2 regions of the Neorhizobium galegae bv. orientalis str. HAMBI 540 genome follow, and region 1 is predicted to be linked to the other one. Evidence: riboswitches for the same ligand, from Rfam matches in the RefSeq annotation. Region 1 holds a riboswitch; the other holds the start of a gene.
The links. A riboswitch is a leader RNA that binds a small molecule or an ion and turns the genes downstream of it on or off. The one in region 1 is predicted to bind thiamine pyrophosphate.
Positions count from the first base shown of each region.

Region 2: linked by a shared signal. The riboswitch ahead of RG540_RS11945 (ABC transporter permease) and the one ahead of thiM (hydroxyethylthiazole kinase) in region 1 are both predicted to bind thiamine pyrophosphate.

Region 1 is NZ_HG938354.1:143,577-147,970, forward strand. It holds gene thiD (bifunctional hydroxymethylpyrimidine kinase/phosphomethylpyrimidine kinase) at 1-385, opposite strand, end outside; gene thiE (thiamine phosphate synthase) at 382-1,020, opposite strand; gene thiM (hydroxyethylthiazole kinase) at 1,017-1,838, opposite strand; TPP riboswitch at 1,877-1,972, opposite strand; gene RG540_RS23245 (heavy metal translocating P-type ATPase) at 2,086-4,374, shown strand.
Region 2 is NZ_HG938353.1:2,408,202-2,414,468, forward strand. It holds gene nadC (carboxylating nicotinate-nucleotide diphosphorylase) at 1-157, opposite strand, end outside; gene RG540_RS11925 (L-aspartate oxidase) at 161-1,702, opposite strand; gene nadA (quinolinate synthase NadA) at 1,699-2,670, opposite strand; gene RG540_RS11935 (NUDIX hydrolase) at 2,739-3,641, opposite strand; gene RG540_RS11940 (ABC transporter substrate-binding protein) at 3,739-4,683, opposite strand; gene RG540_RS11945 (ABC transporter permease) at 4,680-5,462, opposite strand; TPP riboswitch at 5,598-5,701, opposite strand; gene minE (cell division topological specificity factor MinE) at 5,908-6,168, opposite strand; gene minD (septum site-determining protein MinD) at 6,165-6,267, opposite strand, start outside.

The DNA of each region.
Region 1 (4,394 bases):
TGTAGGTGACGGCGTCCACCGCATCGAGTGCCAGCAGCGGCGAGCCGCCCTTGGCGATCATGACGGGATCGAGCACGATCGGCACGGTATCGCGATAGAGGCGCAGCACGTCGGCAACTGCCTCGGCGATTTCGGCATTGGCGATCATGCCGATCTTCACCGCGTCGACCCGCACGTCGAGAAAGATGGTGCGGATCTGGTTTGCGACGAAGGCGGCGGGCACCGCATGCACCCCGGTGACCCCTTGGGTATTCTGGGCGGTCAGCGCGGTCAGCGCCGCCATGCCATAGGTGCCGCGGGCCGCAAAAGTTTTCAGGTCCGCCTGGATGCCGGCGCCGCCGGAAGGGTCCGAACCGGCGATCGACAGGACGTTTTTGATGCTCATGTGCGTGCCCTTTCGATTTCCGCGGCAATTCGGCGGGCGGCGGCTTCCGGATCGGGCTGGCCGCAGATGGCGGACACAACGGCGATGCCCTTTGCGCCGGCGGCGAGTGCGGGGCCGGCATGTTCCGCCTTGATGCCGCCGATCGCGACCGCCGGAACCGGCGCCATGGCGACAATGCGCGCGAGGCCGTCAAAACCGATCGGTTGCTTGTGGTCGGGCTTCGTATTGGTCGCAAACACCGGACCGATGCCGACATAATCGACGATCGATGGGTCCACCCGCCGCGCCAGGTCCTCGGTTTCGACCGAGAGGCCGAGGATCATGCCATGGCCGGCACGCTGCCGGGCCATCACTGCCGCCATGTCGCTCTGGCCGACATGCAGGCCCTCGGCGCCGATCGCGATTGCTGCCTCCACGTCGTCGTTGATGATCAGGGGCACGCCGGTGCCGGAAAGTACCGCCTTCAGCGCCCGGCCGGTTTCGATCAATTTTGCCGTATCCGCCTGCTTGTCGCGCAGCTGGATCATGGTGACGCCGCCGGCGACGGCCAGCCTTGTCGTCTCGATCATGCCGATCTCGCGGCAGAGATCGGGATCGAGGACGAGGTAGACGGAAAGGTCGAAGATCTTTTTCATGCTGCGACGATCCTTGCCTTTGCATCGAGCGTCTCGCCAGTCAGCGCCGCGAGACGGTCGAGGAAGATCGGCGAGAAGAAGCCGGGACCGGAGGCGGTGAAGGCCGCTTCCTCGCCCGCGACCGCGAACATCGCGAGTGCGGCGAGTGTCGCCTCGAAGGGGTCGTCCGTGGTCGCAGCAAAGGCGCCGACCAGGCAGGTGAGCGAGCAGCCGAGCGCGGTGACGCGCGGCATCAGGGCAGAGCCGCCGAGGATGCGGACCGAACGTCGGCCGTCGGTGACGAAATCCACCTCGCCGGTAACAGCCACCACGCAAGCCTTCTGCTGGGAAATGGTGATTGCCGAGTCTTCCGCTGCCGAGACGCTGTCGCCGCTGTCGACGCCATGGCCGCTCGACTGGCTGCCGGCCAGCGCGATGATTTCCGAGGCGTTGCCGCGGATGATAGTGGGCCGCAGTTCCATCAGCTCTGCAAGCGCCGCGCGACGATAGGCGGTGGCGTAATGGGCGACGGGGTCGAGCACCCATGGCCTGCCAGCTTCTGCGGCGGCCGAAGCTGCCGCCTTCATGCCGGCCAGGAAATCCGGCGACAGCGTGCCGATATTGATCGTCAGAGCCGCCGCGATGCGGGCGAACTCGCCGGCTTCTTCCTTGGTGTGCACCATGGCGGGCGAGGCGCCGGCCGCAAGCATCACGTTGGCGGCAATGTTCATCGCCACGAAATTGGTGATGTTCTGAACGAGTGGGTTTTTCGCGCGCATCGCGGTCAGCAACAGGCCGGGGGTTTGTCCAAGGAGCCCAAGGGGCATTGTCGTCTGCATGTCTGCCTCGTTCGGCGGGGCAGGCGCGGGGCGCAATGTTGAACGCCCGGACGACTCCCTCCGCCAGCATGATCTGGTTCAGGTTCTAAGGGTGCTTCTCAGCCCGGTTTTGCCGGACGCCCCTGTCTTCACCATGGCTTACAGCAAAGATAATGCGCTTCGCCAGTGATTTTTTCTGATTTTGGGCCTTGCAGCTCTAGTCGCTAGAGGTTGTAGAGACGGGGCTCGATCCAATGGGAAAGACACGATGAACGCGACGACACAGGCACGATACAAGGTTGGGGGCATGGATTGCGCCAGCTGCGCGACGAAGATCGACACCGCGGTGCGCCGCATGCCGGGCGTCGAGGACGTGTCCGTTTCGGTCGCGTCGGGCACGATGACTGTGAAGCATGACGGGACCGGCGATCTGGGTGCGATCGAGAAGAAGGTCGTAGGGCTTGGGTATTCGCTCAGGGCGCTGGGTCAGAAGGCCGGTGAGGATGCGCGGCGGCGCGGTGTCGAGGGGTTACCCCCCTCTGCCCTGCCGGGCATCTCCCCCTCAAGGGGGGAGATCGGCAAGACGCACGACCACCATCATCATCATGACCATGACGGCGGGCAAGATCATTCCCACCACGACCACAGAACAACAGAAATCGAAGACCTGCACGGCCATGATCACGGGCCGATGGACGGGCCGTGGTGGAAATCGGCCAAGGGCCGCCTGACCATCCTGGTCGGCATTGCGTTGGCGGTGGCTTACGGGATCGGCCATCTGGTGCCGGCCTATGACGCCTATATCTTCACCGCCGCGATGCTGATCGGCCTCGTGCCGATTGCCCGGCGCGCCATCATGGCAGCACTTGCCGGCACGCCGTTTTCGATCGAGATGCTGATGACGATTGCCGCCGTCGGCGCTGTTGTCATCAATGCGTCGGAAGAGGCCGCCGCCGTGGTCTTCCTTTTCCTGATCGGCGAATTGCTGGAAGGGGTGGCGGCCGGCAAGGCGCGGCAGAGCATCCAGAGCCTGACGGCGCTGGTGCCGAAAAACGCGCTGCTCGAAGAAAACGGCCAGACCCGCGAAGTACCGGCCGATCGCCTTGCCGTCGGCGCGATCATCCTCGTTCGTCCCGGCGACCGCATTTCGGCGGACGGCGTCATCATCGCGGGCGAAAGCGCGATCGACGAAGCGCCGGTGACGGGCGAAAGCACGCCGGTCTCCAAGGGCATCGACGACACGGTTTTTGCCGGCACGATCAACGGCGATGCCGCCTTGCGGGTTCGCGTGACGGCCGCCGCCGAGGACAATACGATTGCCCGCGTGGTGCGGCTGGTCGAGGAGGCGCAGGAGAGCAAGGCCCCGACCGAACGCTTTATCGACCGGTTCTCGCGGTATTACACGCCGGGTGTCGTCGCAGTGGCGGCGCTGGTCGCCATCCTGCCACCGCTTGTCGGCGGTGCGTCCTGGAGCGAGTGGGTCTACAAGGGCCTGGCGATCCTGCTGATCGGCTGCCCCTGTGCGCTGGTCATCTCGACGCCTGCCGCAATCGCCGCATCGCTGTCGTCAGGTGCCCGCCGCGGCCTGCTGATGAAGGGTGGCGCGGTACTCGAAACGCTCGGCAAGATCACCGCCGTCGCGCTCGACAAGACCGGCACGTTGACGGCCGGCAGGCCCCAGGTGACCGATGTCATCGCCTTCGGCCGCAATGCGGAAGACGTGCTGCGCTTTGCCGCCGCGCTCGAAACCGGCTCCAGCCATCCGCTCGCCGTCGCCATCCTTGCCAAGGCTGCCGATGACGAGGTCGAGATTCCGGCCGCGACGGATGCCAGGGCGCTCGGCGGCAAGGGCGTCACGGCGATGGTCGAAGGCCAGGAGGTGTTTTTCGGTTCGCCCAAGGCAGCGGCCGAGCGGGTTTCGCTGCCGATGGCGCATGGCCGCCGGATCACCGGCCTCAATGACGAGGGCAAGACCGTCTCGGTGCTGGTCGTCGGCGGGGTCCTTGCCGGTGCCATCGCCATGCGCGACGAACCGCGTCCCGACGCCAGGGCCGGCCTGAAGGCGCTGACCGATGCCGGCATCAGGACCGTGATGCTGACCGGCGACAATGCTCGCACCGCGACCGCGATCGGCAAGGATCTCGGCATCGAGGTACGTGCCGAGCTGATGCCGGAAGACAAGAGCCGCATCGTCGGTGAGCTGAAAAGCGAGGGTTACGTGGTCGGCAAGGTCGGCGACGGCATCAACGACGCCCCGGCACTCGCAGCCGCCGATGTCGGCATCGCGATGGGCGGAGGCACCGACGTGGCGCTCGAAACTGCCGATGCCGCAGCGCTGCACGGCCGGGTCGGCGACATCGCGGCGATGATCGCGCTGTCGAAGCGGACGATGCGCAACATCTACCAGAACATCTCGATCGCGCTCGGCCTGAAGGCGGTCTTCCTGGTCACGACCATCCTGGGGATCACTGGACTGTGGCCGGCGATCCTTGCGGACACCGGGGCGACGGTGCTGGTGACGATCAATGCGCTGCGGCTGCTGCGGGTGAGGAACTAGGCACAGCCCGCGGGAGATTG
Region 2 (6,267 bases), on a different replicon from region 1:
TGACGCCGTGCTTGCGGGCCGCCATGACAACCGTCGAGCGGTGACCGGCCGGAATGACTGCCGTGGACGTGATGTCACCGGCCAGGCCGAGGTCTTCCAGAAGTGCGGCGCGCACCGGCGGTTCGACGAGAAGTCGCGGAAGGGCGGCAAGGGTCATGTGTCAGGCACTCCGGGCAAGGGGATGGGAGGTGGTCGCGCGGGCGATTTCCAGCGCGTCGGCAAGGCGCATCTGCCGCCGTTCCGCATAGGCGAGTTTCAACGGGAAATCGGTGCGGGCATGCGCGCCGCGGGATTCCTTTCGCAGCGACGCGAAAACAGCAATCAGCAACGCGACGATCGCCGGATCGGCGGCCGATCCTTCGATTTCGACGAGCGGCAGCAGGCTTGCGATCGCACCATGAATGGCACCGGCGTTTCTGAGGACGCCGAGATGCCGCGATACGATCGGCCGCACGGCGGAAATATCCGCCGACACCGGCAGCTCGGCATCAGTGACCTGATGAGGTATTCCGGCGGACGTTGCCGAGAGATCTAGCGCGGCCCGCATGCCCATGACGGCCGCTTCGAGCAGAGAGTTGCTGGCCAGCCGGTTGGCACCATGGAGACCGGTCGAGGCCGCCTCGCCGACCACCCAGAGACCGGGCACAGAACTGCGGCCATTCGCGTCCGTCGCCACCCCGCCCATATGGTAATGAACAGCGGGACGAACCGGAATGAGGTCGGAATTGGGATCGACACTCGCTTCCCGGCAGAGGGCGTCGATCGCCGGAAACCGTCTGGAGAACCCGTTTCCGAGCGCCGGCCGGGCATCGAGAAAGACACGCCCGCCGCGGGCGATCTCGGCACTGATGGCACGTGCCACGATATCCCGCGCAGCCAGTTCGGCGCCCGGTTCGCGGGCGAGAAAACGCTCGCCTCTTTCGTTGACCAGCACCGCGCCCTCGCCGCGCACCGCTTCACTCACCAGCGCCAGCGGCCGCCGAACCGAGTCGAGCGCCGTCGGGTGGAACTGCACGAATTCCATATCCGCGAGCACCGCGCCTGCTCGTGCAGCAAGCATCACGCCCTGCCCGAAATTGCCGGTCGGATTGGTGGTCGCATCGTAAAGCCCGCCGAGGCCGCCGGTCGCCAGAACCACCCGCGAGGTCGGCAGGGTGACCGCGCCTTTCGCCGCCGCGCATAGCAGGCCGGACACCGCATCGCCATCCGTCAGAAGCCGACGCACCTCGACGCCATCAAGCACCGTGATCGACGGTGTTGCGGAGACGGCCTCGACAAGAGCCCGGACGATTGCCGCGCCCGATCCGTCGCCCGCCACATGCACGATACGGCGGCGCGAATGGGCAGCCTCCAGGCCGAGCGAAAGCGAGCCATCGCCGGCCCGGTCGAAACGCACGCCGAATTTTTCCAGGATGGCGATGGCGTTCGGGGCTTCGTTCAGGATCGAAGCCGCGACAGTCGGATCACAAAGTCCGTCGCCGGCTGCGAGCGTATCGGCCAGATGCAGGTCCGCGCTGTCGTCGGGCCCGAGGCTTGCGGCAATGCCGCCCTGTGCCCAGGCGCTCGACGTTTCCGCACCCAAGGCGGCGCGGGTGATCAGGACGACGGGCTGCGGCGCCAAGGTCAGCGCCGTCACCAGCCCCGCCAGACCGCTGCCGACGATCGCAACGCGGCCGGCGAGATGGTCGAGGATCTCGGTCATATGGCGAGCATCCTCTCGACGGCGCGGCGGGCGGCAACCGCGATCGACGGATCGACGGTCACCTCGTGCTGGTTTTCCTCCAGCGCCTTGCGGATGTTGGCGAGCGTGATGCGCTTCATGTGCGGGCAGAGATTGCAGGGCCGCACGAATTCCACGTCCGGGTGATGCACGGCGACATTGTCGCTCATCGAGCACTCGGTCAGAAGCACGACGCGGGCCGGCTTCTTTTGGCCGACATAATCGGACATGACAGCCGTGGAACCGGCGAAATCAGCTTCGGCCACCACTTCCGGCGGGCATTCCGGATGCGCCAGCACCACCACCCCCGGATGTGCCTCGCGCAGATCGCGGACATCCTTCGCGTTGAACAACTCATGCACCTCGCAATGGCCATGCCAGGCGATGATCTCGACATTGGTTTCCCGCGCCACGTTCTGGGCCAGGTATTCGTCCGGGATCATCAGCACTTTCGGAACGCCAAGCGATTCCACCACCTGCTTGGCATTGCCGGAGGTGCAGCAGATATCGGACGCCGCCTTCACCGCCGCGGAGGTGTTCACATAGGTGATGATCGGCACGCCCGGATGCGCCTGCCGCAGCAGCGCGATGTCTTCCGGCGTGATCGAATCCGCCAGCGAACAGCCCGCCGCCATGTCCGGGATCAGCACCGTCTTCCCCGGATTGAGCAGCTTTGCCGTCTCGGCCATGAAGTGGACGCCGGCGAGCACGATGACATCCGCATCCACGTCGATCGCCTTGCGGGCGAGCGCCAGACTGTCGCCGACGATATCCGCGACGCCATGGAAGATTTCCGGCGTCTGATAGTTGTGGGCGAGGATGACAGCGTTGCGGGTGCGCTTGAGCTCCAGGATCGCTGCAACATCCGCCTCGTAGCTCATCCATTCGGCCTTGGGGATGACGCGGCTGACACGATCGTAAAGCGAGGAAACCGAAAGCGGAGAATTCATCAACAGCTCCTTTTATACTCGAAGTGAGTATATCCGGCGCAAAGAGATATTCTCGATTCGAGTTTATGTCAATTGCGTGAAAGCGGAAGTTTTGAACCCGACAGCGCGCGCTCTTCGAGGACCGCGTGACGGTATCGGAAGAGCTTGGCGGGCCGGCCGCCGGTCTCGCTGGTCGCCTCGCCAGTTTCCTCGATCAGTTCCTGCTGGTCGATCAGCCGGCGGAAGTTCGGCTTATGCAGGGTGAGGCCGGCCAGCGCCTCGACGGTGCGCTGCAATTGCGACAGCGTAAAACTCTCCGGCATCAGTTCGAAGACCACCGGACGGTATTTGATCTTGGCGCGCAACCGCGCGATCCCGGTCGCCAGGATGCGGCGGTGATCGGCAAACATGGAACGGCCAAAACTTCTTGCTGACGCGCAGCCCGCCTCGGTCACGAGGCCAGCCTCATACATCAGTTCATAACGCTGCAGGCCGAGATCCTCGTTCCAGGCGGCACCGTCAAGGCCGAAGGCAAAATCGACGCGGCGCTGGCGGTGTTCGCGGCGCGCCGTTTCCGAAGCGACCCAATCCTGCAGGCGGTCGGTGATGGCCGCCTGTATTTCCGGCCTCCCGCCGCGATGGTCCTCCCAGGGGAAATATTCATACCAGCCGTGCCAGCCGGGTTTTCCGGCACCGGGCGCTGCCTGTTCGCGAACGAGGCCGAGATAGCTGATCGAAATCGTCCGCCCCTCGGCATCCTCATGGGTCCGGTCGCGGTCAGCGAACGTATAGAGCTGTTCGAGATAACCGAGGGGATGGCCCGTCTGGTCGCCGACCCATTCGCGAAGCCCGGCCTGCAGGCTGCGATGGCCGAGCTCGAAAGGCCCGGACGGCAGCGCATCTCCCGAGCGTACCGTCATCACGCGCGGCTCGTCGCCGGTGACGGCGGACAGAACCGCGATCAGTTCCGCATGGGCAAGTCCGATGGTCAAGCAAACTCCGGGTCACGTAACGTGGAAAGCCTGTCTGGCATGAAAATCACGTTACGCGAACCCCGGAGCTCAAATCAAACGATATCAGCAACTTGGCCTATTTGATTTCGACCGCGACGTCGGAGACCGGAGGCGCTGCCTTGATTAGTCCCGTTTCCTTCATGAAGGCGGCGAAGCGCTGGTAGCGGCCTTGGTCGAGTGCGGCCGGACGCTTGGCAAAACGCGGCAGCGTGTCGAAGAACGCGGTGCGGTTCAACTCGTCGTCAAGGCTCGGATAGGCCTTGATGAAAAGCTGCCAGGCCTCCTGCGGATGGTTGGTGATGAAGATCGAGGCCTGTTCGACCGCATGCAGGAAACGCGTCAGCCGGTTATCGCCAGCAGAATCGCGGCGGGTGACGAAGATCAGCTCGTCATAGGCCGGAACCCCGTGCTCTTCAGGGAAAAACGCCCGCCCCGCATGGCCTTCGAGCTTCATCTGGGTCAGCTCGAAATTGCGGAACCCGCCGAGTGTCGCATCCACCTTGCCGCCGATCAGCGACGGTGAGAGAGAAAAATTGACGTTGATCAGCTCCACGTCGTCGTTGGAAAGCCCTTCGGAGGCCAGCATGCGCTTCAGCATCGCATCCTCGAAACCCGTGACGGAAAAGCCGACCTTTTTGCCTTTCAGATCCTTGAGGCTCTTGATCGGACCGTCCGCCAGCACCGTGACGGTGTTCAAGGGCGTCTCGACCAGCGTGCCGAACCGCACGAGCGGCAGGCCAGCCTCATGATCAAGATAGAGGTTTGGCTGGTAGTGGATACCGATATCCGCCTGGCCGGCCGAAACCAGCCGCGGCACCGCGGAGGCATCGGACGGCGGAATGAGCTCGACGTCGAGATTGGCATAGGCGAACAGTCCGCGCTGCTGGGCGATCACCATCGGAGCGTGATCCGGATTGACGAACCATTCGAGAAGCACGCTGAGCTTGTCGGCCGCCTGCGAGGGAACGGGCGCGGCGAGGCTTGCCAGCGCGATGAGGGACGCGGTGAGGATACGGATCATGATCGGACGGAACTCCTTGATGCGGATGAGGATTCAGGGTCGGCTTCGCTGGCCCAGGGGGCGAGACCGGATGTCAGCCAGTCGATGAGAAGCCGCAAAATGAGGGTGAGAATGGCGAGTATGACCATCGCCGCAAACACCGTGTCGGTCTGCATGCGGGCATTGGCCTGGACCATCACGAAGCCGAGCCCGCCGGACGCGCCCACCCATTCGCCAACGACCGCACCGAGCGGCGCTAGCGGTGCGGCGACCCGCAGGCCGGAAACGAGGCTCGGGATCGCCAGCGGCACGCGCATCGACACCAGCGTCTGCCAATGGCTGGCGCCCTCCAGCGAAACGGCGTCGAGGATTTCCTGATCGGTGCGGCGAAGGCCGTCGGCAAAGGCGGAGGCGACCGGAAAGAAGATGATGATCGTCGTCATCGCCACTTTCGAGGCGAGGCCGAAGCCCAGCCAGAGAACCAGGATCGGCGCCAGCACGAAGACGGGAAAGGCCTGCAGGATCAGCACCATCGGCCAAACGAGACGGCCGAGCCGCGGCAGCGCCGCAACGCCGAAGGCCGTGGCTATGCCAAGGCCAGCCCCGATCGCGAGGCCCAGCGCGATTTCGATCAGCGTGACGGCGCTGTTCTGCAGCAGGAAACCCGGCTGCCGCAGGAAGGCGGACGCGACGGCTACAGGCGACGGCAGAATATAGTGGGGTGGAGCAAACAGCCAGACGCCGGCTTGCCAGAGGGCGATGAGCAGGACGAGGCCGATACCCGCATGGAACGCGCGCATGCTGCTACGCGTCGAAACTGGAAACGGCGGCCGGATACCCTTTTACGGAAATGGCGAAAATGGATGTCATCGGTCGATCTCCAGATCAGTCAATCACGGAGACCCAGGTGAAGCGGAGAAGAGAAAGTGCCGTCGGTCGACGCCTATTTCCGTTCCTACGCCGGCATGACCCGGATCAGGTTCAAGGGTCCGGCTCACCGCCATCTCAGCATCGTCAAGATGCCCCCCTCGGAATTACGACGATAACTGTCGGTTTTCAGCAATCCTGTCAAGCCGGCCGGATTGGCGGCCATTTCCACTCAGCGCGCAGAGACGGTCGAGAGGAGCTGCCGGCCGAGCGAGATGCCAAGCCGGCCGTCTTCCTTCGCGCAAGAAGGCGAAATACGAAACCCGGACAACCAGGTTGTCCGCGTTTCAAAATTCGAGTTGGCCGAATGCTGCCGGCTCAGGCAGCCTGGCTGACGGCACCCAATGGGATCTCGACGTCGATCTCGAGGATCGTGACGTTCTCGTCGCGGTCCATCTTGACCTGCACCTTGTCGCTGTCGACCTGCACGTGCTTGGCGATCACCGCAAGGATTTCCTCGCGAAGCAAGGATACGAGGTCCGAGCCGTTCGACGAGCGTTCGTGGGCGAGAAGCACCTGCAGGCGTTCACGCGCCGTCGGTGCGGAGCGCTGTTTGCGGAAGAGATTGAATATCGTCATGCGGCCCTCCGTGCGAAGATCTTGCCGAATATCCCTCGCTTCTCCCCGGGGATCGTGATCGGCAGAACCTCTCCTGCGAGCCGGCGTGCAGCTTCGAAA